Regions from separate parts of the Paenibacillus sp. J22P165 genome, predicted to be linked through region 1. Evidence: predicted binding sites of a transcription regulator. Region 1 holds the regulator's gene; the other holds the start of a gene.

The links. Region 1 encodes NrdR, which represses ribonucleotide reductase genes. Its sites were predicted from a motif close to AACACNATATATNGTGTT; they were not measured.
Region 2: the regulator NrdR is predicted to act here: its motif matches at 9,783-9,800, upstream of nrdI (class Ib ribonucleoside-diphosphate reductase assembly flavoprotein NrdI).

What each region holds. Positions count from the first base shown of each region.
Region 1 is NZ_JCAUAP010000003.1:368,941-380,795, reverse strand. Features, by position in the region: gene AC58QM_RS09425 (GGDEF domain-containing protein) at 1-432, shown strand, start outside; gene AC58QM_RS09420 (HAD family hydrolase) at 466-1,215, opposite strand; gene polA (DNA polymerase I) at 1,376-4,039, shown strand; gene mutM (DNA-formamidopyrimidine glycosylase) at 4,098-4,958, shown strand; gene AC58QM_RS09405 (MntP/YtaF family protein) at 5,057-5,797, shown strand; gene coaE (dephospho-CoA kinase) at 5,833-6,429, shown strand; gene AC58QM_RS09395 (lytic transglycosylase domain-containing protein) at 6,426-7,010, shown strand; gene AC58QM_RS09390 (alpha/beta-type small acid-soluble spore protein) at 7,111-7,320, opposite strand; gene nrdR (transcriptional regulator NrdR) at 7,432-7,911, shown strand; gene AC58QM_RS09380 (DUF4183 domain-containing protein) at 8,013-8,483, opposite strand; gene AC58QM_RS09375 (hypothetical protein) at 8,765-8,953, opposite strand; cyclic di-GMP riboswitch class I at 8,996-9,091, opposite strand; gene AC58QM_RS09370 (hypothetical protein) at 9,177-9,350, shown strand; gene htpG (molecular chaperone HtpG) at 9,399-11,279, opposite strand.
Region 2 is NZ_JCAUAP010000001.1:662,648-674,502, reverse strand. Features, by position in the region: gene AC58QM_RS03015 (AbrB/MazE/SpoVT family DNA-binding domain-containing protein) at 1-161, opposite strand, end outside; gene trmL (tRNA (uridine(34)/cytosine(34)/5-carboxymethylaminomethyluridine(34)-2'-O)-methyltransferase TrmL) at 356-820, opposite strand; gene AC58QM_RS03005 (response regulator transcription factor) at 963-1,676, shown strand; gene AC58QM_RS03000 (MDR family MFS transporter) at 1,741-3,294, opposite strand; gene AC58QM_RS02995 (hypothetical protein) at 3,355-4,095, opposite strand; gene AC58QM_RS02990 (polymer-forming cytoskeletal protein) at 4,121-4,801, opposite strand; gene AC58QM_RS02985 (YhbD family protein) at 4,815-5,444, opposite strand; gene nrdF (class 1b ribonucleoside-diphosphate reductase subunit beta) at 6,071-7,057, opposite strand; gene nrdE (class 1b ribonucleoside-diphosphate reductase subunit alpha) at 7,079-9,163, opposite strand; gene nrdI (class Ib ribonucleoside-diphosphate reductase assembly flavoprotein NrdI) at 9,150-9,509, opposite strand; gene serC (3-phosphoserine/phosphohydroxythreonine transaminase) at 10,102-11,190, opposite strand; gene AC58QM_RS02960 (mismatch-specific DNA-glycosylase) at 11,261-11,779, opposite strand; gene AC58QM_RS02955 (DUF1501 domain-containing protein) at 11,804-11,855, opposite strand, start outside.

The sequences.
Region 1 (11,855 bases):
TTGGATTATTTTAAGTGGTTCAATGATCGATTTGGCTTTCAAAAAGGAGACCAGCTTATCCAATACACAGCGGATGTGATGCAGCAATCGGTCGCATTTTATGGGACACCGTATGATTTTGTAGGGCATGTTGGAGGAGACGATTTCATTGCGATCTCTACGACCGTATCGCCGAAGCTGCTCTGTCAGGAAATCATTAATCGTTTTGAATTGGGCGTAAGGCATTTTTACGAGGGAGAAGAATGGGAGCATGTGGTGGATCGGAGTGGTGTACAAGTGAAGAGCGAGGGGGTCACGTTGTCGCTGTCGTTAGTCATGTGCAGTAGTGAATCCCCCATTGCGCTTGAGCACATTTCGCAAACAGCCGCCCAGTTAAAGAAGCAAGCGAAGGCGCATCAAGGCAGTATCTATTATTTTCAAGCATTGGGTTAATACATACGCAAGTAACGATATCTTACATACTGATCAGAAGGTATAAATCAATTGTTTAAATGAACGGACGATGATGACTTTCTGTTTCCCGATTCGCCTCTCCGAGATTTTCTTAATATTGGCCGGGTGAATCCATACCGCGTCCATTCCCGTTGAAGCCGCGCCGACCACATCGTTACGCCATGAATTTCCAACCATTACACTTTGACCAGCAGCCGTGCTCATCGATTTCAGGGCTTGCTCAAAAATCGCGGGATGCGGCTTTCGCGGACCATCATTCTCGGTCGTAAATAAACGATCCTGATCAAACCAGGAGGTTAGCTTCATCTTCTCCAAGTTGCGTTGCAATCGATTCCGATTGCCATTGCTGATGATAGCCAACTTATAGTGACGAGACAGCGCTTCAAGTGTATCTTCAACCCCCGGGAATAACGCGACGAAATTATCTTCTTTTTCTTCAATTTGATGAAAAAAGGTGCGTGTAAACGCGGTGCTTACTTGCATCGGAAAAGGGTGGAGCGCCTTAATTAAACAAATATGCCGCAGCTCGTCAGGCGAGATGGGGCTTCGGATAGGTGATTTACGATGGCGGCTCCACTCGGCTTTATAGCTATTCAGAGCCTCTTGTGCGGTCAGTTTCGTATCCTCCGTGTCCCATCTTGCTGTGAAATCCTGCATGACTTCAAGAAAAGCGGAATCGAAACATTGCCTGCGATCTAGAATCGTATTATTCATATCAAAGAAAATAACCTTTTTACGTGTGGGTGAGAAAAAAGGACTCATACGGAGAACCTCCTTCTGAAGACCGGACCATCTTAACTGATAAATCGTTGCAAGCAATCGTTTATTTGGGTTCCTTACATGTTTATGTAGGGAACCGTTTTTTTATTTTAATTTCGTATGCTATGATGAAGGAAGTATGTCTAAAATTGGGGTGGAACTTATGGATAAGCTAATTATTATTGATGGCAACTCAATTGCGTTTCGTGCCTTCTATGCGTTGCCGCTGCTCAGTAATTCGAGTGGTTTACATACCAATGCGGTGTATGGCTTCACGACCATGCTGCTGAAATTGATTGAAGAGGAAAAGCCAACCCATTTTCTTGTTGCTTTTGACGCAGGGAAAATTACGTTTCGACATAAAGAATATACCGAGTATAAAGGCGGGCGGGCGAAAACACCGACAGAGCTCTCGGAACAATTTCCTTTAATTAAAGAATTATTGAAGGCTTTTAAAATACCGCAATTCGAGCTGTCCGGCTATGAAGCGGATGATATTATCGGTACGTTGACGAAGGCCGCGGATGCGAAAGGGGAGAAAGTCCTTCTCGTATCTGGGGATAAGGATATGCTGCAGCTCGCTTCAGATCAGGTTACAGTCGCGATTACCCGTAAGGGGATCAGTGAAATGGATCTGTACAATCCCGAAGCGATCCAAGAAAAATACGGTCTAACGCCTAATCAAATTATTGATTTGAAGGGTTTGATGGGCGATACGTCCGATAATATTCCGGGTATTCCCGGCGTAGGTGAGAAGACGGCGCTCAAAATGCTCCATGACTTTGGCACGGTCGAAGAAGTGTTGGCCAACACAGCAAGTCTGAAAGGCAAGATGAAAGAGAAAGTGGAGGAGCATGCCAAGAGTGCCCTCATGAGTAAGGAATTAGCCACGATTTATCGTGAGGTTCCGATGGAAACCGCTTGGGATTCGTTCCGTTATGATGGCTTTGATGGACAAGCGCTATCTAGCATGTTTCGCAAACTAGAGTTCAAGTCGCTGCTGGAGAAGATGGATTTCGGTACTGCCAGCGTAGAAGCCGAAGATCTCGTCGTCGAGAGTCTGGAAGCCGTTGCGGTTACGGAAGCCAATATCGAGACACTGATTGCTCAGTTGGACGACCATGCCGCTATCCACGTGGAAGCTGTAGGTGAGAATCCGCATCAAGCCGTCATGGTTGGTGTTGTATGGTTCGTGGATGATGGGAGCGGGAATACCTCCTACTTCGTACCGTTTGCGCTGCTGCAAAGCAATGCGGGCAAGCCGCTGCGCGATTGGCTCAGCGATGCGTCGAAGAAGAAGCAGCTCTTCGACCTGCACCGTGCGCAGCTGGCGCTGGCTTGGCAGGGCATCCACCTCGCAGGGGTGGATTTCGACGTGCTGCTGGCCGCCTATCTCCTCGATCCGACGGAGTCGAATCTCAGTATGAGCGGCCTGTCTGTGAAATATGGTCTGCCTAACGTGAAGGCAGACGAGGATGTGTTCGGCAAAGGCGCGAAGTTTCGCCTGCCGGAAATGGCTGCGCTTAGCGACCACTTGGGTCGCAAAGCGATGGCGATGGCGCGCATGGTGCCCGTACTGCGCGATGAGTTAGAGAAGAGTGGTATGCACCACCTCTTCTACGAGCTTGAACTGCCCCTCTCCGGCGTTCTCGCGGAGATGGAGATGCGCGGCATCGCGGTGGATGCCGAAGGGCTTAAATCGCTCGGCGTGGAGCTTGGTAAACAACTGGACACGATCATGTCCAGCATTTACAAGCTTGCCGGCGTCGAGTTCAACATCAACTCACCGAAGCAGCTCGGTGAGATTCTATTCGAGAAGCTGGGTCTGCCAGCTTCGAAGAAGACCAAGACCGGCTACTCGACGGATGCCGAGGTGCTCGAGCGCCTTGCGCCCTACAACGAAGTCGTAGGGCAGATTCTCCACTACCGCTCGCTTTCGAAGCTGCAGTCGACGTACGTCGAGGGGCTGCTCAAAGAGGTGCGGCCAGAGACCGGTAAGGTGCATACCTATTACCGTCAGACCATTGCCGCGACGGGACGTCTCAGCAGCCAGTTCCCGAACCTCCAGAACATTCCGATTCGTCTGGAGGAGGGCCGCAAGATCCGCAAGGTTTTCGTTCCATCCGAACCAGGATGGTACATTCTCGCAGCGGATTACTCCCAGATCGAGCTGCGCGTGCTAGCGCACATCTCGCAGGATGAGAAGCTGAAGGAAGCGTTCCTTCAGAATATGGACATTCACACGAAGACGGCGATGGACGTCTTCGGCGTAGAAGAAAGCGCCGTAGACAGCAATATGCGTCGACAAGCGAAAGCCGTTAACTTCGGTATCGTTTACGGCATTAGCGATTACGGTTTGTCCCAGAATTTAGACATTACCCGTCGGGAAGCGGCGCAATTCATTGAACAGTATTTCGCTGTGTTCCAAGGGGTTCGCCGATATATGGATGACATCGTCAAGGATGCTCGCAGGGATGGGTATGTAACGACATTGCTGCAGCGTCGCCGAATGTTGCCCGAAATTACACATTCCAACTTTAATATCCGTTCTTTCGCTGAACGTACCGCAATGAATACGCCTATTCAAGGAACTGCCGCCGATATCATCAAGCTGGCCATGGTTCAAATGGCAGATCGTTTGGTAAAAGACGGACTGAAAAGCCGTATGCTGCTTCAAGTACACGATGAGCTTGTCTTTGAAGTGCCGGCAGATGAGCTAGAAACGATGAAGGCGTTGGTGCCTGAAGTCATGGCAGCAGCACTGAAGCTGGACGTTCCTTTACGTGCGGACGTTGATTTTGGTCTCACTTGGTATGATGCGAAGTAACAAGGAGCAAGCCGTATGTGCTGCGTACGGATTTAACAACTAGAAGGAGGTGAACACCTTGCCTGAGCTACCCGAGGTCGAAACCGTCAAACGAACTTTAAATGAGTTAATCACAGGCAAAACGATCGCTAATGTTGTGGTGAGGCTGCCTCGTATTATCCAAAAGCCGGACGATATTCAGCAGTTTGAAACATTGCTGCAAGGTCAAACGGTTGAAACGATTGAGCGAAGAGGGAAGTTTCTACGCTTCGTGCTCACGGACTACGTGATGGTCTCCCATTTGCGCATGGAAGGCCGTTATGGTTTGTACGCCGGCGATGATCCGCTAGAGTCACATACGCATGTGTTGTTTCGTTTTACAGATGAAAGTGAGCTGCGGTACAAAGATGTGCGCCAATTCGGCACGATGCATCTGTTCCCTAAGGGGGAAGAGCTTGCACAGCCTCCGCTCGTTAAACTCGGTCTTGAGCCGCTCGATGAGGCGTTCACGTACGAAGCGTTTCGCGGTGCCATTGCCCATCGAGCTACGAAGATCAAGCCGCTGCTGCTCAATCAAGCATATATTGTGGGCATCGGGAATATTTATGTAGACGAGTCCCTCTTCTTAGCGGGCATTCATCCCGAAAGGGAAGCTTCCTCGCTGAGTAAGAAGGAGCTAGCGTTGTTGCATGAGTCAATCATTCGAACCCTTCAAGATTCGGTTGATGTGGGCGGATCATCCATTAAATCGTATGTGAATGGACAAGGAGAAATCGGCCTTTTCCAGCACCAATTGAACATTTATGGACGACAATCACAGCCCTGCAAAACGTGTGGGAATGAAATTGTAAAAACAGTTGTAGGCGGCAGAGGGACACACATTTGTCTCACGTGTCAGCCACTTAAGCCCAAGCGGTCAGGAAAGAAGTCGGAGAAATAGGAACGAGAAGCGTACCCTCCCCATATGATATGGAGTACTTAGCCTAGGTAATAGCCCATGCGGCCTGTTATTTAGGTAAAACGCTTAGGAGGGTTTGTATGCTTCCTGTCATTTCTCTGCTCATTTTGGCTTTTGCAGTTTCATTGGACGGTTTCGGTGTTGGTGTCATGTATGGGTTACGCAAAATCCGAATACCGCTGGTCTCAATTGGAATTATATCGCTATGGTCTGGTATTATTATATTTACATCGATGCAGATCGGCGTTTTGATGTCGTCCTTTATGTCCCCAGGGGTTGCCAAACGTATTGGGGCTTTCATCCTTATCGGTATTGGTGTGTGGGCTCTTGTTCAGATGAGACAAGGGCAGAAAAACCAAACGCAACAGGAGCAGCCTGCCAATACGCCAGATCAAGCGGTGGTCAGCAGCATGCCCTACAGCGAGATTCGCAACTCTGGTTATGTGGAGCCGGTGACGTTTGATACGCTGCAGCGCACCAAAGAAATTCTGAGTATTGAGCTAAAACGTTTTGGCCTTGTGATTCAAATATTACGGACGCCTTCCATAGCGGATGTTGATAAGTCAGGGAATATCTCAGCTTCTGAGGCTACATTACTCGGCTTAGCGCTCTCTTTGGATGCTTTCGGAGCGGGCATTGGTGCTGCTCTGATTGGGTTCGTGCCGTTATTAACGGCTTCTGTTATTTCTATTTCAAGCGGATCTTTGCTTGCAGTTGGCTTGCGGATTGGTTTCCGATATGCCGAGATGAACTGGATGAAAAAGTTGTCTATCCTTCCAGGATGTGTACTTATTATCATGGGACTTTTGAAAATGCTATAGTTCACTATCAATGAACTTTTAGGAGAGAAGCGATTATGAATATCGGCTTAACAGGAGGTATTGCCTGTGGAAAAAGCACGGTTAGCCGTATGCTCGTTAGCCGTGGTGCCCTTTTAATCGATGCCGATCAGATTGCTCGTGATGTTGTCGAGCCTGGCAGCCCTGTTCTTGAACAGGTTGCTGCTGCATTTGGACAAGCTGTGATTGGACCCGATGGATCACTGCAACGTAAGATGCTCGGTGAAATCATTTTTGGATCCCCTGAAGCACGGCAACAGCTTGAGGGCTTGCTTCATCCCCCTATTCGTGCAAGGATGCGCGAGCAGATGACAACGTATGAACGGGACTATCCCACCAAGCTGGTTGTGGTCGATGTTCCTTTACTCATAGAATCGAATTTGGTGTCCATGTTTGAGGAGATTATGGTTGTTTATATTCCGCGTCACTTGCAGTTGGAACGATTGATGCAGCGAGATGGCTTGTCTGCAGAGACAGCTCAGCTTCGTCTTGATGCACAGATGTCGATTGAAGAGAAGCGTAAGCTTGCAGATATTGTGATTGATAATAGCGGGACTTGGGAAGAAACCAACATGAGGGTAGAGCGGTTTTGGGCAGGGAAGGGATTAGCATGACGTTCTTTCGGAAAAAGCGAATGTTTGCTATTCTGCTAATTGCTTTTGTCATGATCCTCTTCATGAATAGCGCAATTATAGGCAGAAAGCTGTACCCCATCTACTTTGAGCAGGAGATTAAGCAAAGCGCGGCGAAACACAATATAGACCCTTTTCTAATTGCAGCCATTATTCGAGTTGAAACGAATTATAAATATCATTTAGAATCAAGTAAAGGGGCATTAGGGCTTATGCAGCTTATGCCTGATACCGCTGAATGGATTGTTGAATCGACGAATTTAGGGCCTCATACGCAAGAAGATTTGCTTCGTGTAGATATTAATATTTTTCTGGGATCTTGGTATCTGAATTGGCTGATCAAGCATTATAATGGGAATCTAATCTACGCTATCGCGGCGTATAATGCAGGACAAGGCAATGTGAATAAATGGAAGAATAATCAAGTGTGGGATGGAACCGAGTCGAATATCAGTGATATTCCTTTTGGTGAAACACGGCATTATGTGCAGCGTGTGCTGTATTATTATGAGAAGTATACGAAGCTGTACACGGAGCAATGGAACGAGAACGGAGCTGCTTAGCGGTCTGTGCACAAACAAAGAAGCATTGGACTAGCTCCCGGGGGAGCGAAGAGTCCAATACTTCCTGTTTGGCAGAATCAAAAGCTTGGGCTAATCAAGATTACTTGAATTGACCTGCTAGAGATTGTTCTGCGATTTGCACCAGGCGACGAGTAATGCTACCACCAATAGAGCCAGTGTCACGAGAAGTCATGTTGCCATAGTAGCCATCTTGTGGGATAGCGATACCTAGCTCCTGAGCTACCTCGTACTTCAACTGATCCAAGGCTGCATTAGCTTGTGGAACGACTAAAGTGTTGCTTGAGCTCATGTCTGTTCACCTCCTTGTCGGTTGGTAAATCTATTGTGTGCAGAACGTCAAACTTCAAGACATGTAACATCTGGTAAAGATATTTCCAAGAGAGAAAGGAGAGGAAAGCGAATGAAATGCCCGTTCTGTGACCATTCTGGTACGAAAGTGCTTGATTCCAGGTCTGCCAATGAGAATAAATCCATACGTCGTCGCCGTGAATGCGAGAAATGCGCAAGAAGATTCACGACTTTCGAAATGGTTGAAGAAACACCTTTAATTGTGATTAAAAAAGATGGAAGTCGGGAAGAATTTAGTCGTGAGAAAATTTTACGTGGCTTAATTCGTGCTTGTGAAAAAAGACCGGTTTCCATGGAGCGGCTAGAGATGCTCGTCTCTGAAGTCGAAATGCAGCTTCGTACGACAGCTCATGCCGAAGTCGATAGCCTTGGCATTGGTGAAATTGTGATGGAGCAATTGTACCCCGTCGATGAAGTGGCCTACATTCGCTTCGCCTCTGTCTATAGGCAATTCAAGGACATCAATATGTTCTTGAAGGAGTTAACGCAAATATTGGGAAAGCATGATGTTGGTCTACTTAGGGACAAATAAGTAGCACCTGCTGCACAAATGACACAAAGCCGCATCACCTCGTGATCGTATCATGAGGGGGTGCGGCTTTTCTAGGTTCACCTTTTGATAAGGAAAGTTGTTTAGTGAGTATTAACTGTTGTTGTTACAACTAGATTGTTCGTTGTTGAGGTGGAGGTAGAAGTTGAAGTGGAGGTCGAGGTCGAGGAGGCTGTGAACGATAAGGTTTCTAAGTTGACCGTTACCCCAATGGTGAGCCCCGTATTAATTACTAAACTAGCTGTCGTTAAAGTCGTCAAGTAGCTTAATTGAAGAACACCATTTACAAATACATTGTAGTATCCATTACTTCCAGGAACCGTCAGACTATTGGTTGGCAAGTTAGCTCCTGTGTCGTCTCTAAAGCTAGATGAAAGAATCGTAGTCACGCCTCCAAGAATGTTTCCTAATACCACATTAGCCGTAAATCGTTTGACAAGCGGGGTAAGCGTCGTTGTTGTCGTAGTAGATGTTGTTGTTGATGTAGATGTTGTAATTGTTCCTGAAACAACACTAGTCGCTGTTAAATGGAGTGTAATCAAGTGTTCGCTCATGGTTGTCCTCCTTTTGGCAGGGGTAGATGCAACTCTAGTACTTGCTATATCATATGTTCAAAAAAACTAGTTTGATTGGGAAATTCAGAGGGTGACACGAATTGATTTGTTTTTTTTCGAAATGTGACAAAAAATAAAAAAAAGACAGCGCATGGTGCGCTGTCTTTGGCTGCTTCATAGGGGGAAAGTCAATAACGACGCGCCCTCATGAGCTTTTGAAAAAAAAAAATTCTATTGACATCAACCGACTGTATTTTTGTTAGCGATAAGGCATAATTCGGTTATTGAATGCGTTTGTCCAGTTCACTTCGAAGAAAGTGAATGAACCGAATGGCTTCATCCGACGTTAATAAATTGCTGCCAAACGAGAATGAGAACATGTCCAAAATATCATGATCAGGAAGATGCAAGCTGTCAATCAATTGCATGACGTCTAGACTCATATTACCGTCAATCACCGTTTTATTCATGAAACAGATTCCTCCTTTGTCGTACTGTCATCATCGGATGGAGGCGGTAGCTGGCTGACATTTTGGACAATCAGAATTGCCAATTTAGTCCCTCTAGCTTTGCGTCACCACTTTTCAGTGGTTTTGCCTTTATCATACCGATAACGTCTTTATATCAAAACTATATCACAGGTTAGGATTATCGTGCTATTAATTACATTAATTCGAAGGATGGTTGAAGCATATGTCCGTCAATAGCCCAAAATCCAGCAAAAAAATTCAAGAATTAGATATTGTTGAGGTAGCAAAGGCGTTAGGCATTGATCAAGCTCGTTTACTTGCTTATGTTTATAATCGACAAGAAGCTATTCATGCTCATATCCATGTAGTGCCAGTTTCTTCTTCGGAACCATCTTAGCTAAAAAAAAGCACCGCAACAAAAGAGTTGCAGTGCTTGGATGAATGCTTACACCATGATTTTGCAAATATCGTTCGTAAATTCAACTGGATCTTGCAAAGGCAAACCTTCAATAAGAAGGGCTTGATTATACAAGAGCGCCGTGTAAAGGTTTAGTTTCTCTTTATCTTTCTCAAAAGCATCCTTCAAGGAAGCGAACACGTCATGGTTGACGTTGATTTCTAAGACTTTCTCTGCCTTAACATTTGGGTTGTTCGGCATTGCGTTCAAGATTTTTTCCATTTCGATGGTGACATCGCCGTCTGTGGATAAGCATACAGGATGCTTTCTCAAGCGCTTAGAAGCTTTAACGCTTGTCACTTTGCCAGCTAATAAGCCATTCATATAATCGAATAGATCTTGATTTTCCTTTTTGTCAGATTCCGAATCGTTCTGGTTATCCTCTACATCAATACCAAGGTCCCCGCTTGAAACCGATCTGAATTCCTTCTCTTTGTAAGTCATGATCATTTTGATTGCAAACTCATCAATATCATCAGTGAAGTATAGAATCTCGTAACCTTTATCAGTTACAAGCTCCGTTTGCGGAAGCTTATCAATTCTTTCCATCGACTCACCCGAAGCATAGTAAATGTACTTTTGGTCTTCTGGCATTCTGGATACATACTCGTCCAATGTGACAAGCTGTTTCTCCTTGGAAGAGGAGAACATCAATAGATCCTGCAGAAGCTCTTTATGCGTGCCGTAGTCGCTGTAAACACCGAATTTAAGCTGTCTGCCGAAGGATTTGTAGAATTGCTCGTATTTCTCTCTCTCGTCCTTCAGAAGGCTTTGCAGCTGCCCTTTAATTTTGCTAGAGATATTCTTCGCAATTAATTTGAGCTGACGATCGTGCTGCAACATCTCGCGGGAGATGTTGAGGGATAAGCTCTCGGAATCCACCATACCTTTGACGAAGGAGAAATAGTCAGGAAGCAGATCCGCACATTTATTCATAATGAGAACGCCGTTCGCGTAAAGCTCCAAGCCTTTCTCATATTCTTTGGAATAGTAGTCATAAGGCATGTTTTCAGGGATGAAAAGAATCGCTTGATACACTACCGCGCCATCTGCACTCACATGAATATGCTTCAGCGGTTTGTCGAAGCCGTAGTGTTTCTCGTGATAGAACTTCTCGTAGTCCTCAGGAGTAAGCTCGCTTTTGTTCTTTCTCCAGATCGGCACCATGCTGTTTACATGCTGCTCTTCTTGATAGTCCTCAAATTCGCTCTCGCTGCCTTCTTTGAGACGCTTGCTTGTGATGTCCATTTTAATCGGGTAACGGATGAAATCGGAGTACTTCTTGATAATCGCTTTCAGGCGATATTCGTCCAAGTATTCGTCGTAGTTGTCATCTTCGGTATTTGCTTTGATCGAAAGGACAATCTCCGTACCAACCGAATCCTTCTCTGCTGGAGCAATCGTGTATCCGTCTGCGCCATCGGATTCCCATTTGTAAGCTGTGTCGCTGCCAAGGGCTTTACTTGTTACCGCGATGTGATCAGCAACCATGAATGCGGAGTAGAAGCCCACCCCGAATTGACCGATGATGTTGTGGCCATCTTTGGCTTCATTCTCTTTCTTGAAAGCAAGAGATCCGCTTTTCGCGATAATCCCCAAGTTGTTCTCAAGATCTTCTTTCGTCATCCCGATCCCCGTATCGCGAATCGTTAAGATGCGATTGTCTTTGTCGGCCGTAATTTTGATGAAGTAACTATCTTTGTCAAAAACGAGCGAGTCGTCTGTAAGTGCTTTGTAGTAAATTTTGTCAATCGCATCGCTGGAGTTGGAGATAAGCTCTCTTAGAAAGATTTCACGTTGTGTGTAAATCGAATTGATCATCATTTCCAATAGACGCTTGGATTCGGCTTGAAACTGTTTCTTTTCCACGGATAGATCTCCTTTCGATATGTAGCAGGGGTTATATAATTAGCACTCGCACGCTGTGAGTGCTATACACTAACTTTATAACATCCCTGAAATTTAATGTCAATTGGATTGGAGAGAAATTATGTGAAGTTACGGGGAGTTATCGTGTGAGACGGTAAATATTGGTGGGGGTGTGCGGGTGTGAGTGGAAGTGGAGGCAACATACTTGTGCCCGATGTAGCAAAGTAGCTGAACTAGAGTGGACACACAAGTCCTCGAGTTCTAAGTACTCAAGTCATCTAGCTCTGCCAAAAATGCAAAAGAGCACTTTTGAAACAGGATTTGCTTCATTTAATGGAAATTGATGCAAATAGGCATCAATTTGTAGTTATTTAAGGTGATATTCTTGAAATTCGATAAAAAGGTTGCCTATTTGCACGCATTTACTAAATTCGGGCCTAAATGAGGAGAAAAGGTTGCCTAATTGCATTTTTGGGAGAGGAGCCGCCAAGCCACTGACTAGCTACCTAACACGCCACATGTTACTGATCAGCTACTGAACACCAGATGCCACTCATCACGCCCCCACACATTACC
Region 2 (11,855 bases), on a different contig from region 1:
AATACACATTTCGGACGATATCTCTCAAGAATGATATGGTCTCCCTGCACTAGAATTTCTACAGGATCTCCCTCATTCATTTGGTATCGCTTTCTTAACGATTTAGGTAATACGATTCGTCCCAATTGATCGACTTTACGTACGACTCCAGCTGGCTTCATCATAGGACTTCACCTCTCTTTTCCCAGACGTTTTCTACACTTCCGGCAATTTCACTTCGACCATCATAACCATATCGAGCTTACCGATACTATTCGCCGTAATTCATGTAATTCCTTCTGCCAAAGCCCTAAAAACTTTCTTTTCTTGTCAGAAATGTCGCTTGAGCACTAAAAAACATAGGTCACGAGTATTCCTACTCGAGACCTATAAATCCAGTTTGGCGTAATCCCTCATATAAAATAATAGCCGCAGAGTTGGAAAGATTTAACGATCTTACCGCGTCGGACATTGGCAACCGTATTAAGGTATCTGGATGTTGACGAAGCAGTTCCTCAGGCAGACCTTTGGTCTCTTTACCAAACACGAAAAAATCGCCATCTTGGAAAGTAAAATCGGAGTAACGCAGGCTTGCCTTCGTTGATGCGAAGAAGAATCTATGACCCTCATACGCTGCCAAGACCTCATCGAATGAATCGTGGTAGTCAATCTTTACGGAATGCCAATAATCAAGACCAGCTCGCTTCAGCGTCTTATCATCGGTATCAAAGCCAAGGGGTCTCACCAAATGAAGATGAGTACCAGTCGCTGCACATGTGCGAGAAATGTTACCTGTGTTCGCAGGAATTTCGGGTTCTACTAATACAATATGAAAAGCCATCTCTGTTCATTCACCTCATTCTCTATCCTATTATAACCTGATCTGGAATGCAATTTAACACAGGGTTAACTTTATCTTAATATCACGATGATAGAGGTACGTCATACTAGAGATATCCTTCATTAAAAGGAGATACCTAACAATGAAAAAGAAAATTCTTATTGTTGATGACGAACCTTCAATTTCCATGCTGATTGAATTCAACCTGAAGCTTGCCGGCTTCGAAGTACACTGTGTGTTCGACGGAGAAGCTGTCTTCGGTGCTATTCAATCCTTTCGCCCTGATCTTATTGTCCTTGATCTCATGCTGCCCAAAATGGACGGCTTACAAGTATGCCGCAAGCTGAGAAGCCAGAACAACCTTGTTCCAATTATTATGTTGACGGCCATGCAGGATCTAACCGATAAAATTGCCGGTTTAGACAACGGAGCCGATGATTACATGACAAAGCCGTTCTCACCGCTTGAGCTTGTCTCACGCATCCAAGCGATCCATCGCCGTATTCAAACCTTGCCTTCAACGTCAGAAGAAGCACCGATTGCGATCGGCCAAATTTCCGTCAAAGCAGAGCAACGCGAAGTAACGATGAATGGCACGCCTATTGAGCTTACACCGAAGGAATTTGAATTACTTCTATTCCTCTGCAAGCATCGCGGCAAAGTGCTTAGTCGACAACAGCTGCTTCATGGCGTGTGGGACTATCACTTCCTCGGGGATACGCGCATCGTAGACGTCCATATCTCGCATCTGCGTGACAAGATTGAGCAGAATGCACGTCATCCGGAATATATCATGACGATTCGCAACGTCGGTTACAAATTGACTGAGCCTGTCATCAAAGAGTCTTACGCTTAATGCGCGAGCTAAATTAAAGAAACATCCCAGAACATGAATCATGTCTTGGGATGTTTTTTTGGTTTTAGGATTTTCCTTTCAGCTCTGCTGCCGCTTGCTCAGCTTGCTTATGCTCCAAGGATTCGGTTAATCGCTCTTTACTCATGAGAACTGCTGCAATGACAGCCAAAGCTGTTGGAATCAACGCCCACATAAATGTATAGGAAATCGAGGATGATAATCCTGCTGTAATTTTATCTAGAGCAGGTTTCGGAATTTGGGCACGCATTTCAGGTGCCAGCAATACCCTAGGATCACTAAACGCTGGATTGTCAGCCATGTTCCCTTGCCCGCTTCCAGCGAAAATTTCCTTAAGCTTCGCTGTGAAATCATTCCGTTGAATAATTCCGAATAGTGTAATTCCTAAAGTCATACCTAAGGAACGAACGAACGAGACTGTTGCATTCACTGAACCACGCTGCGATGGATCAAAGTGATGAATTGCCGCATTGGAAAGTACGGAGAAGCTCGCACCGATCCCAACACCAACGACGATCATGCACATTGTCACATACAAGCGGCTTGTATCCGGTTCAAGCTGCGTCAGCATGAACATACCTGCTGCTAGAATCACAACAAAGATCATCATAATGTTCCGGTATGGCATCTTATTCATTAAGAAACCACCGCCGACCGCTGAGAATACGGAACCTACCATCATCGGCAATAAGACGAGTCCAGAATTCGTAGCTGTACCGCCAAGTACACCTTGAATATAAATCGGGATATACACAGATGCTGTGATGAAGCCCATCCCGCTCAATAAACCAAGCGCATTACTCGTCGTAAACAAACGGTTCTTAAACATGGGGAATGAAATAATCGGCTCAATAACTTTTCTTTCAATGAGGATGAAGCAAATCGTTAATACGGCGAAAGCTGCAAATAGTCCAATAATTAAGCTGGAATCCCATGCATATTTGTTTCCACCGAGCTCAAGGGCAAACATCATACTGACAACGGCACCAACAAGCGTAACGGCACCCCACCAGTCAATCTTCTGCTTCGTATGGATCGGTGATTCTTTGTAGTAGACTGCAATAAAAATAAGGGCCAAAATACCAAGAGGAATATTGACATAAAAGACCCAATGCCAATTGATATAATCCGTAATATAGGCGCCAAGCAACGGTCCGAAAATACTCGACAAACCGAATACCGCACCGAACAAACCGCCTAGCTTCCCGCGTTGTTCAACAGGGACGGTATCAAACATGATCGTGAACGCAATCGGAATAAGCGCTCCGCCGCCGATCCCTTGAAGCGCACGGTAAATACTAAGCTGAACGATACTTTCTGCTGTACCACACAGGATGGAAGCAAGCAAGAATACTATTAAACCAAAAATAAAAAACCGTTTACGCCCGAACATATCGGATAACTTACCAAAAATCGGCATACCCGCCATTTCAGCAACCATGTACGCGGATGTCACCCAAACGAACTTATCTAGTCCGCCAAGATCTCCTACGATTGTTCCCATTGCTGTAGCCACAATCGTGTTATCCATCGATGCCATCAGCATCGCCAAGAGCAGACCTGCTAGAACAAAGCCTACTTTATTATTTGTTTTCGTCATTCTTACACATTCCTTTACTATTTCGTTTCGTCTTACCACCTTAATACTGACACAGGCGTACTACATCTTGCGTGATTCTTTCACAATGGCACCCTTCTTTTTCTCCAGATGCATCTTGTATTCAACCAGTTCGACTTCACAACCAGGACCAATGACAACTTGGTTACCGCGGACCACCTTCGCACTCGTATGCTCCAGGTAAATATCATCCCCTTCAATCACCGAAACCATTACCTTTGCGTGCGGTGAGGGTCTAAAGAAGAAGCTTAACGGATGCAGCATACTCGCTTTGCGAATTCTTATTTTCTCTCCGCCGATCTCTCTCACTGTTGAATCTTGGAATAGTCTAATGTCGATATCCCCTGCGTTAAGCAGTCCTCCAATATCAAACATCCCCTTCAAGTGAAACACATCGACTTCGCAATCCCCTCCCGCAGTGACTTGGCCCTTCAAAGTAATCTGGTTGCCTAACATATGGCCTTTCACTTCAATCGTCCCTGAACCAGTAAGTGAGCCAATTTCGGCATCACCACTGATACTCACCGTCCCCGAATTTTTCATTGTATCGCTTTGGACATTACCCGTCAATGAAAATGTGCCTACAATGCCTGTTTTGCCTGCCTGCAGATCACCATCCATCTCTATGGTTCCGATACATTTCAACAGACGGCATTTCATATCACCTTCTACGATGCCTTCTCCAACAATTTTCACACGATCATAGAGGCCACCTGCCACAGTGGAGCTACCTGTAATGTTCAAGTTACTAATTGGCGAACGTTTGTTTGCATTCATTTCCATTGTACCTCAAACCCTCCTCTCTCCGCTACACTTTTTCGCTGTGCTTCACTTTGGATTTCTTATCCTGTTCGAGCTTGACCGTATATTCTATGAGTCCGATCTCACAACCAGGCCCAATCGTAATATTCGCCCCTCTTACTACATCTGCCGTCGTGTACTCCAGATAAATATGATCGCCTTCGATCGTCTGGCACGTCAAATGATTGCCGATAGCTGCAGGCAGAATCTTCAACAAACTAGCAAAGCTAATACCCGACTGCTTACGAATTTGGATTCGTTCTCCGCCGATCTCCGCTATTTTGCAATGACCGTGCAAGGTAACTTGGATGGTATCTGCATTGAGTGTGCCCACTTGCAGCTTACCATTCGCATTAAACTTCTCTGCTTCGCAGCTGCCGGTTATCGTGGATGCGCCGTGTATATCAATATTCTCGCCAATATAATTGCCCTCGACCTTCACTCTACCGTGAATTCGTGTGCGTTTAGCCTTCAAATTCCCTTGAATCGTAAGGGTCCCATTCATTTCCGCAGTTTCCGATAGGATGCTGCCGTTCACTTCCCCACGACCATTTAGCGTAAAATGCGAGCAAATAACGTCCCCTTCCAGGCGTCCTAATCCATCAATTTTCACGGTACGAAAGCTCCCGCCATTCGAAGAACCTATCCCAGAAATCATCAAATTACGTTTCAGTTCCGCTGTCTGCATGGGTACCACCTCCTTACACTGTTGTTATTTTTAGTTTCAACTCTTCAATTTTGTTCGCTACCTGCACGCGGAGCACAATCTTAACACCACGCTCACCAAACAGTTCACAGCCCGTCGTCACAAGGAGGAACAATGTTAAGCCCATCTTACGAATAAAAATCAAATCGCAAGGCTTTCCTTCAAACTTGGCATACTGCTCTTTCATTGTCAGAAGCAGGTGCTTTCCTTCATCAAGGCTCATTTCACCTGATTGTAAGCAATCCTCTAATAAGAAAAGAAACAAAGTTTCTTCAAAGCTGTACACCGCAGTCGCACCTAAAAAGGGGGAAGCATATTCAATCGTCGCTAGAGAAACAATGTTACGCTTGATTAGCTCCAATTTGTCTATTTTTAGATCACTCGGAACGATAGAGAACACATCCGCTAGTTCGTCCAGAGATAGATCATCTTTCATATTTAAAATTTTATCGATACGCGCCAGCATCTGCCCCTTCGGGAAAAACGTTTCCTGTCCCGTAAACGCTGATTTCCGTATAAACCATTCCTCAGGAACTAAGTTTTTCCGTTTCCAGCGATATAATTGACCATAGGATATACCTGTTAGCTCTAATAGCTCTTTTTTGGAAATCAAATCCTCTTCCAACGTACATCCCTCCTTTGCAAATTTAATGTAACATAACATTGTTACGTTGACATCAGCCTTGAGACTGAACCCCAATCAGTCCTGGATACGATTCCATATTTGTAACTCGATTTTTTCGACTTACAGCAGCTACATCGTCTCTTTCTCAGCCTGTAACTCGAATTTTTCGACTTACAGCAGCTACATCGTCTCTTTCTCATCCCGTAACTCGATTTTTTCGACTTACAGCAGCTACTTCGCCTCTTTCTCATCCTGTAACTCGATTTTTTCGACTTACAGCAGCTACTTCGCTTCTTTCTCAGCCTGTAACTCGAATATTTCGACTTACAGCAGCTACATCGTCTCTTTCTCATCCTGTAACTCGATTTTTTCGACTTACAGCAGCTACTTCGCCTCTTTCTCATCCCGTAACTCGATTTTTTCGACTTACAGCAGCTACTTCGCCTCTTTTTCATCCCGTAACTCGATTTTTTCGACTTACAGCAGCTACTTCGCTTCTTTCTTATCCTGTAACTCGACTTTTCGACTTAAGGGCCTTATCACCACCAATTGGCTGAGTACAAACCTCAAAAAAACCACCCAGCAACCGCTGAGTGGTTCATTTCTTCACTTCTATGTTTCACTTCTTAAAATATAAAGTCATCGTCCGTCAAAGCCTCGACGTGAATCGTGCGCACATAACCATTGCCTTTTTTGGAGAAAAAGTCATGCTGCTTCGTCTTCGTGCTCAGTCCGTTCAATACAATCGGGTTGATCTCCTCTTCCGGGAACATCGGTTCAACACCCAGATTCATGAACGCCTTATTCGCATTATAGCGCAAGAATGCTTTCACTTCGTCTGCTAGACCTAGCGGTCCGTACAGACTATCCGTATAGCCTTCTTCATTCGCATGAAGCTCTTTCAACAGCGCACACAGCGTCGCGTACGCCTCATCTTGCTCAGCTGGGCTAAGCTCCGCGTAGACCTCTTGTGCCAACACGCCGATGTACAACCCGTGGATGCTCTCATCGCGTAGAATCAAGTCAATGATTTCGCCGCTGCTCGTCATTTTACCTTGGCCAGCCAAGTACAACGGATAATAGAAACCGCTATAGAACAAATAGCTTTCTAGCAAAACAGACGAAGCCATCGCTAGATACAGCTCTTTGGTCGTATTAATATTTTCATAGTAATGTGAAATCTTATTCGCTTTAAACTGCAAGTGTGGATTGCGCTCCACCCATTGGAACAGCTCGTTGATCTCTTCTGTCGTAGACAGCGTCGTGAAAATCGAACTATAAGACTTCGCATGAATCTGCTCCATCATTCCCATGAAGCTAAGCACAGCTTTGCGCTGAAGCCCATCAACATGCTCGAGAATCTTCGGCATCCCAACGCCGCCTTGCATCGTATCAAGCAAAGTAAGACCGCCAAGCACTTTCATATACAATTCACGCTCAACGTTGCTAAGTGTAATCCAGGACATTTTATCATCAGACAATGGAATCTCTTCATCTGTCCAAAATTGCATAATATTTTGATTCCAGAACGTATTCGTAAAATCATCATCAGGTCGGTTCCAATTTACCGCTTTACGAACGATTGGTTTATTTAGAGTAGGTGCAGTTGTCATGATTGGTAATCCCCTTCCTAATTATACCGAGCAGCTTACACATTCCTCAACGGATAGCTGATTGGTTCGTGTGTAGTAGAGCGATTTAAGTCCTTTGTGTGCCGCATACAGGTATAATTTAGCAAGTTGTCTTGTTGAAACATCACTGTTTACGTGTAAAATGGTCGAGATCCCTTGATCCACATGCGTTTGAATCTCCGAAATGAGGTCAAGAATTTTGAACTGATCCATTTGATAAGCAGATTTATAGTAGAAGAAATTGTCACGTGCCATAAATGGCATCGGATAATATGTTGTTGAGTTCGCATACGTACGTGTCTCAATCGGTTCAACAATCGGCATAACGCTGGAGGTTGAATTTTGAATATATGAGATACTTTGCGTCGGCGCTACTGCCAAACGATACGCATGATAGAGACCGTGCTTCTGAACGTTCGCTTGCAACGCTTTCCAGTCGTCTGGAGACGGAATCGGCATGCCTTCGAATAAACCTTTCACTTTGTCCGACAAGGGGCGGTAATCTATTTCTGTATAACGGGTAAAATAGTTCCCATTCGCATACTCGGACAGCTCAAAGCCTTCAAAAGTTTGCCCGGATTCTTTGGCAATCTCCATACTTTTTTCGATGGAATAGAAATTCATCGCTGCAAAGAAGGTACGAACGAAATCCTTCGCTTCGGCACTCTCATAAGCAATTTTGTTCTTAGACAAATAACCATGTAAGTTCATTACACCAAGACCGACAGAATGCAGCTCACGGTTCGCTTTAGCGACACCTGGCGCATTGCTGATCGTCGTCATATCACTCACCGAAGTTAGGGCAATCATGCCTTCATGGACGGTTTCGCGCAACTTCTTACGATCCATGACATTTGCAATGTTCATAGAAGCTAGGTTACAGCTAATATCGCGAAGAATGACATCTTCTTGCCCGTAATCATTAATTTCAGATGTTTCCTGCAATTGGAATATCTCTGTACAAAGATTGGACATCTTGATCGTCCCAATCCCTTTCAGAGCATGATCCTTATTCGCATTCGTACGATTCATCATATATGGATAACCGGATTCCAGTTGAGTTGTCGCAATTTTGGTCAGCATATCACGTGCCTGCATGACGACTTTCTTTTTCACTTTCGGATTCGCTAGTAGTTCATCATACATCTCATCCATATCAAGATCATCGAGATGCTTGCCATAAGCTTGAAGAACAGTGTAAGGTGCAAAAATATGTAGAGGCTTGTTTTCCTCCGCCAGCTTATAAAACTTATTCGGAACAATAAGTCCGATCGAAAGAGTTTTCAGACGAGATTTCTCATCCGCGTTAATTTTCTTACTATCCAGGAATTCCAATACATCCCAGCCAAAAATGTTGTAATACGCCGCGCCTGAGCCCTTACGTTGCCCCATTTGATCCGCGTAGGAGAACGCATCCTCCATCAGCTTAAGAACAGGGATAATACCTTTCGCTGCGCCCTCAACGCCTTTAATCGTTTCACCGCGCCCGCGAAGCTTGGATAAATTCACGGCAACCCCGCCGCCAATTTTGGAAAGCTGCATGCATGTTGCGAGCACATAGTTGATGGAGTTTAAGGAATCGTCCATTTCCAACAAGAAGCAAGAAACCATTTCCCCTCGACGACTCTTACCTGCGTTCAAGAATGTAGGTGTCGCTGGCTGCAAGCGCTGCTCCATCATGGATACCGCAAGCACGCGAGCTGTCTCGGCGTTTCCGCGACCTAAGTACAGAGCTACAATCGCTACGCGATCTGGGAAATGCTCCAGGTACAACGTCTTATCATCACTGCGTAAAGCATAATCTGTATAAAATTTCGAAGCTGCCATATACGAAGCAAACTTGAATTGATTGTCATGTGCAATTTGGTAGACGCTGTTCACTTCATCTTCGGTGTATTTGTCATATACGTTTTCGTAGAAGTTATTGTCGATCATGTAACGAACCTTCGAAGAGGTATCGGGGAACGTGAGGCTTTTGCTGTGGACTTCCTTCATAAACACTTCTACAGCTTCTTTATCCTTCTCTAATTGGAAGAAACCATCCGTACCGCGTTGCATTAATTCATTATTAAGTTCAATGTGCCGCAATTGCTTGTACCCCCTGAACAAATCGTTCTACATCATTTTTGGTGCCAGATAATTCGAATTTCGTTAAAACGGGAACATCGTAAAGTGCAGAGATCGTATCTGCGCTTTTGGCGAAGCCATCACCCCAGTTGCGATTACCGCTAGCTGCTACGCCTTGAAGACGAGAAGAATTACTTTCTAGGAAAGAAGCTACCTTGGGAGGAATTTGACCAAAACCAGTTGTGTACGTCACGAGAACGAATGGCTCGTCCATCGTCATCGCTTCCTCAATTTGAACTGCAGGCATTTGGAGTTTCGCAATAAAACGGCGAACATTTCCAGTCTTCGAATCGTAAGCAATTATCATAGCTTCCGTCTCCTATCATTTTCAATTCTCTCTATCTTGTGCCAACACGTGCTAGTAACCTATATGTAGTAAAGAAGCTCATTCTATCGTCTGTCACTCGTGGGTGATACTACCCTGTAATCGACAGAATCTGCGTTTTCCAATTAACTCCGTACGCGGTCAAAAAAGCTTAAAACCTGCGGTTTCACTTGGTTTCCGGCGCTATTTGAGCCTTCAGCCAGCAATCTCGCAATGCGCTTTTCATCACGACATCTAGTTGATAGATTCAAATTTATATCAATATATTGTGTTTGTCAACGAGCAAAACGGCCTATTTACATTTCCAAAACACCAGATCCTAGACGGGGCGTGGCTCGATAGGTTTAGAAAAAATATTTTAATTTTTCACTTGATTTTTTCAGAAATGTCGAAATGCCTAGGACCATTATCACCTACTAGATCTAGTTGCAACTTCTCTCTCATTCACCCTCTTTAAACCTTCTCAGAGACCCTCTAGAGGCTTCAGAACACTTCGATTGAAACTCTATGCCTCCGACAAAAAAAAGCTATCCATGCGCACACGAGGGTGCCATGAATAGCTTAACTCAATAACTCAACTGTTGCGTTGTTGGAAATCCGTCATGAATTCAGCTAGTGCTTTACAAGATGCGTAAGGGACTGCGTTATACGTAGAAGCACGTAAACCACCCACGCTGCGGTGACCTTTCAATCCAACGAACCCTTGCTGTTCGGTTTCTTTAATGAACTTCTTCTCCAACTCTTCATCTTGCAATCGGAACGTAATGTTCATCATAGAACGGCTGCTTAGATCCACCGGACCGCGATAGAAGCCATTGCTGCTATCAATTGCGCTATAGATAAGCCCTGATTTTTCTACATTATTCTTCTCAATTACTGTTAATCCGCCTTGCTCCTCAATCCATTTCAACACCAGATTCACCATATAGATGGAGTACGCTGGCGGCGTGTTGTAAAGTGAATTGTTTTTGCTGTGCGTCTCGTAGCGCATCATCGTTGGAATCGTTTTAGGCAGATCTTGAAGAAGATCGTCTTTAATGATCGCAACGGTCACACCAGACGGTCCAAGGTTCTTCTGTGCTCCCGCATAGATCATGCTGAACTTCGACACATCTACCGGGCGGCTCAAAATATCACTAGACATGTCACCAATCAGAGGAATGTTGCCTGTTTCCGGGAAACTTTGGAATTGTGCACCTTCAATCGTCTCATTGGACGTGATGTGCAAGTAAGCTGAATTCGGATCTAGGTTAATGTCGCTCAATGCAGGAATTTTCATGAATTTCTGTTCTTTCGAACTAGCTGCAAGAGAAACTTCTCCGAATAGTGCCGCTTCTTGTACAGCTTTCTCAGCCCAAGCACCTGTCAGCACATAGCTGCCAACCTTGCCAGCCTTCAAGAAATTCATAGGGATCATGGAGAACTGAGAGCTCGCCCCACCTGTCAAAAAGAGAATTTGGTACCCATCAGGAATACCAAAAATACGTTTCAATAACGTTTGAGTTTCATTATGTACTTGCTCATATTCCGAACTACGGTGAGAAATTTCCATGATGGACATGCCAATACCCTTAAAATCAACAAACTCCTCTTGCGCTCTTTGAAGTACTTCGAGCGGTAACGCCGCAGGCCCTGCGTTAAAGTTAAAGGCCCTGTTTCCCATGAGTGACCACACCTTTGCTTTTGTATTATGGCTATGATAGCAATATTCTGATCAAGCATCAAGTAAAACCTCAAACAAGCTCTCCAAGCGCAGGTCGAATACCGCTGTAAATCGCAACCATTTCCTCCAGCTTCATCCGAACAAGACCGCTCGAAGACGGGCATACATAATCGACAACACCGTCTACCATAGGATTCGGTTGAATCCCCCATACGATGCCTCTGCGGCCGCTATACTGCTCATAAACACCTTTCCCCACAAAGCACACGACCTTAGGTCGGTAGTAGTCAATTTTCGCTTTCAAAATACGTCTGCCCTCTCGATACTCCTCCGCCGTGATTTCCGCTGCGGTTAGAGAGGGGCGTGCTACGATATTTGTGAAGCCGTACCCGATTTGAAGGAGATCGCCATCCTCTTGCGGTTTGTAGAGCCTGGGCGTTAAACCCGCTTGCAGCAGGATGCGATAGAATCGATTACTCGGATTCGCATAATGATGCCCCGTTTCGCCAGATCGAATACTCGGGTTATAACCAACGAAGAGAATTTGCAGCCCCTCCGCGATATGATCTGATATTGCCGCTAATTCCAAGCGTGCACCGCCTTCTATCTCTCATTATATGAACTTTAAATTCTCATAAGATTTGCCCAGCACGCTGGTTGTATCT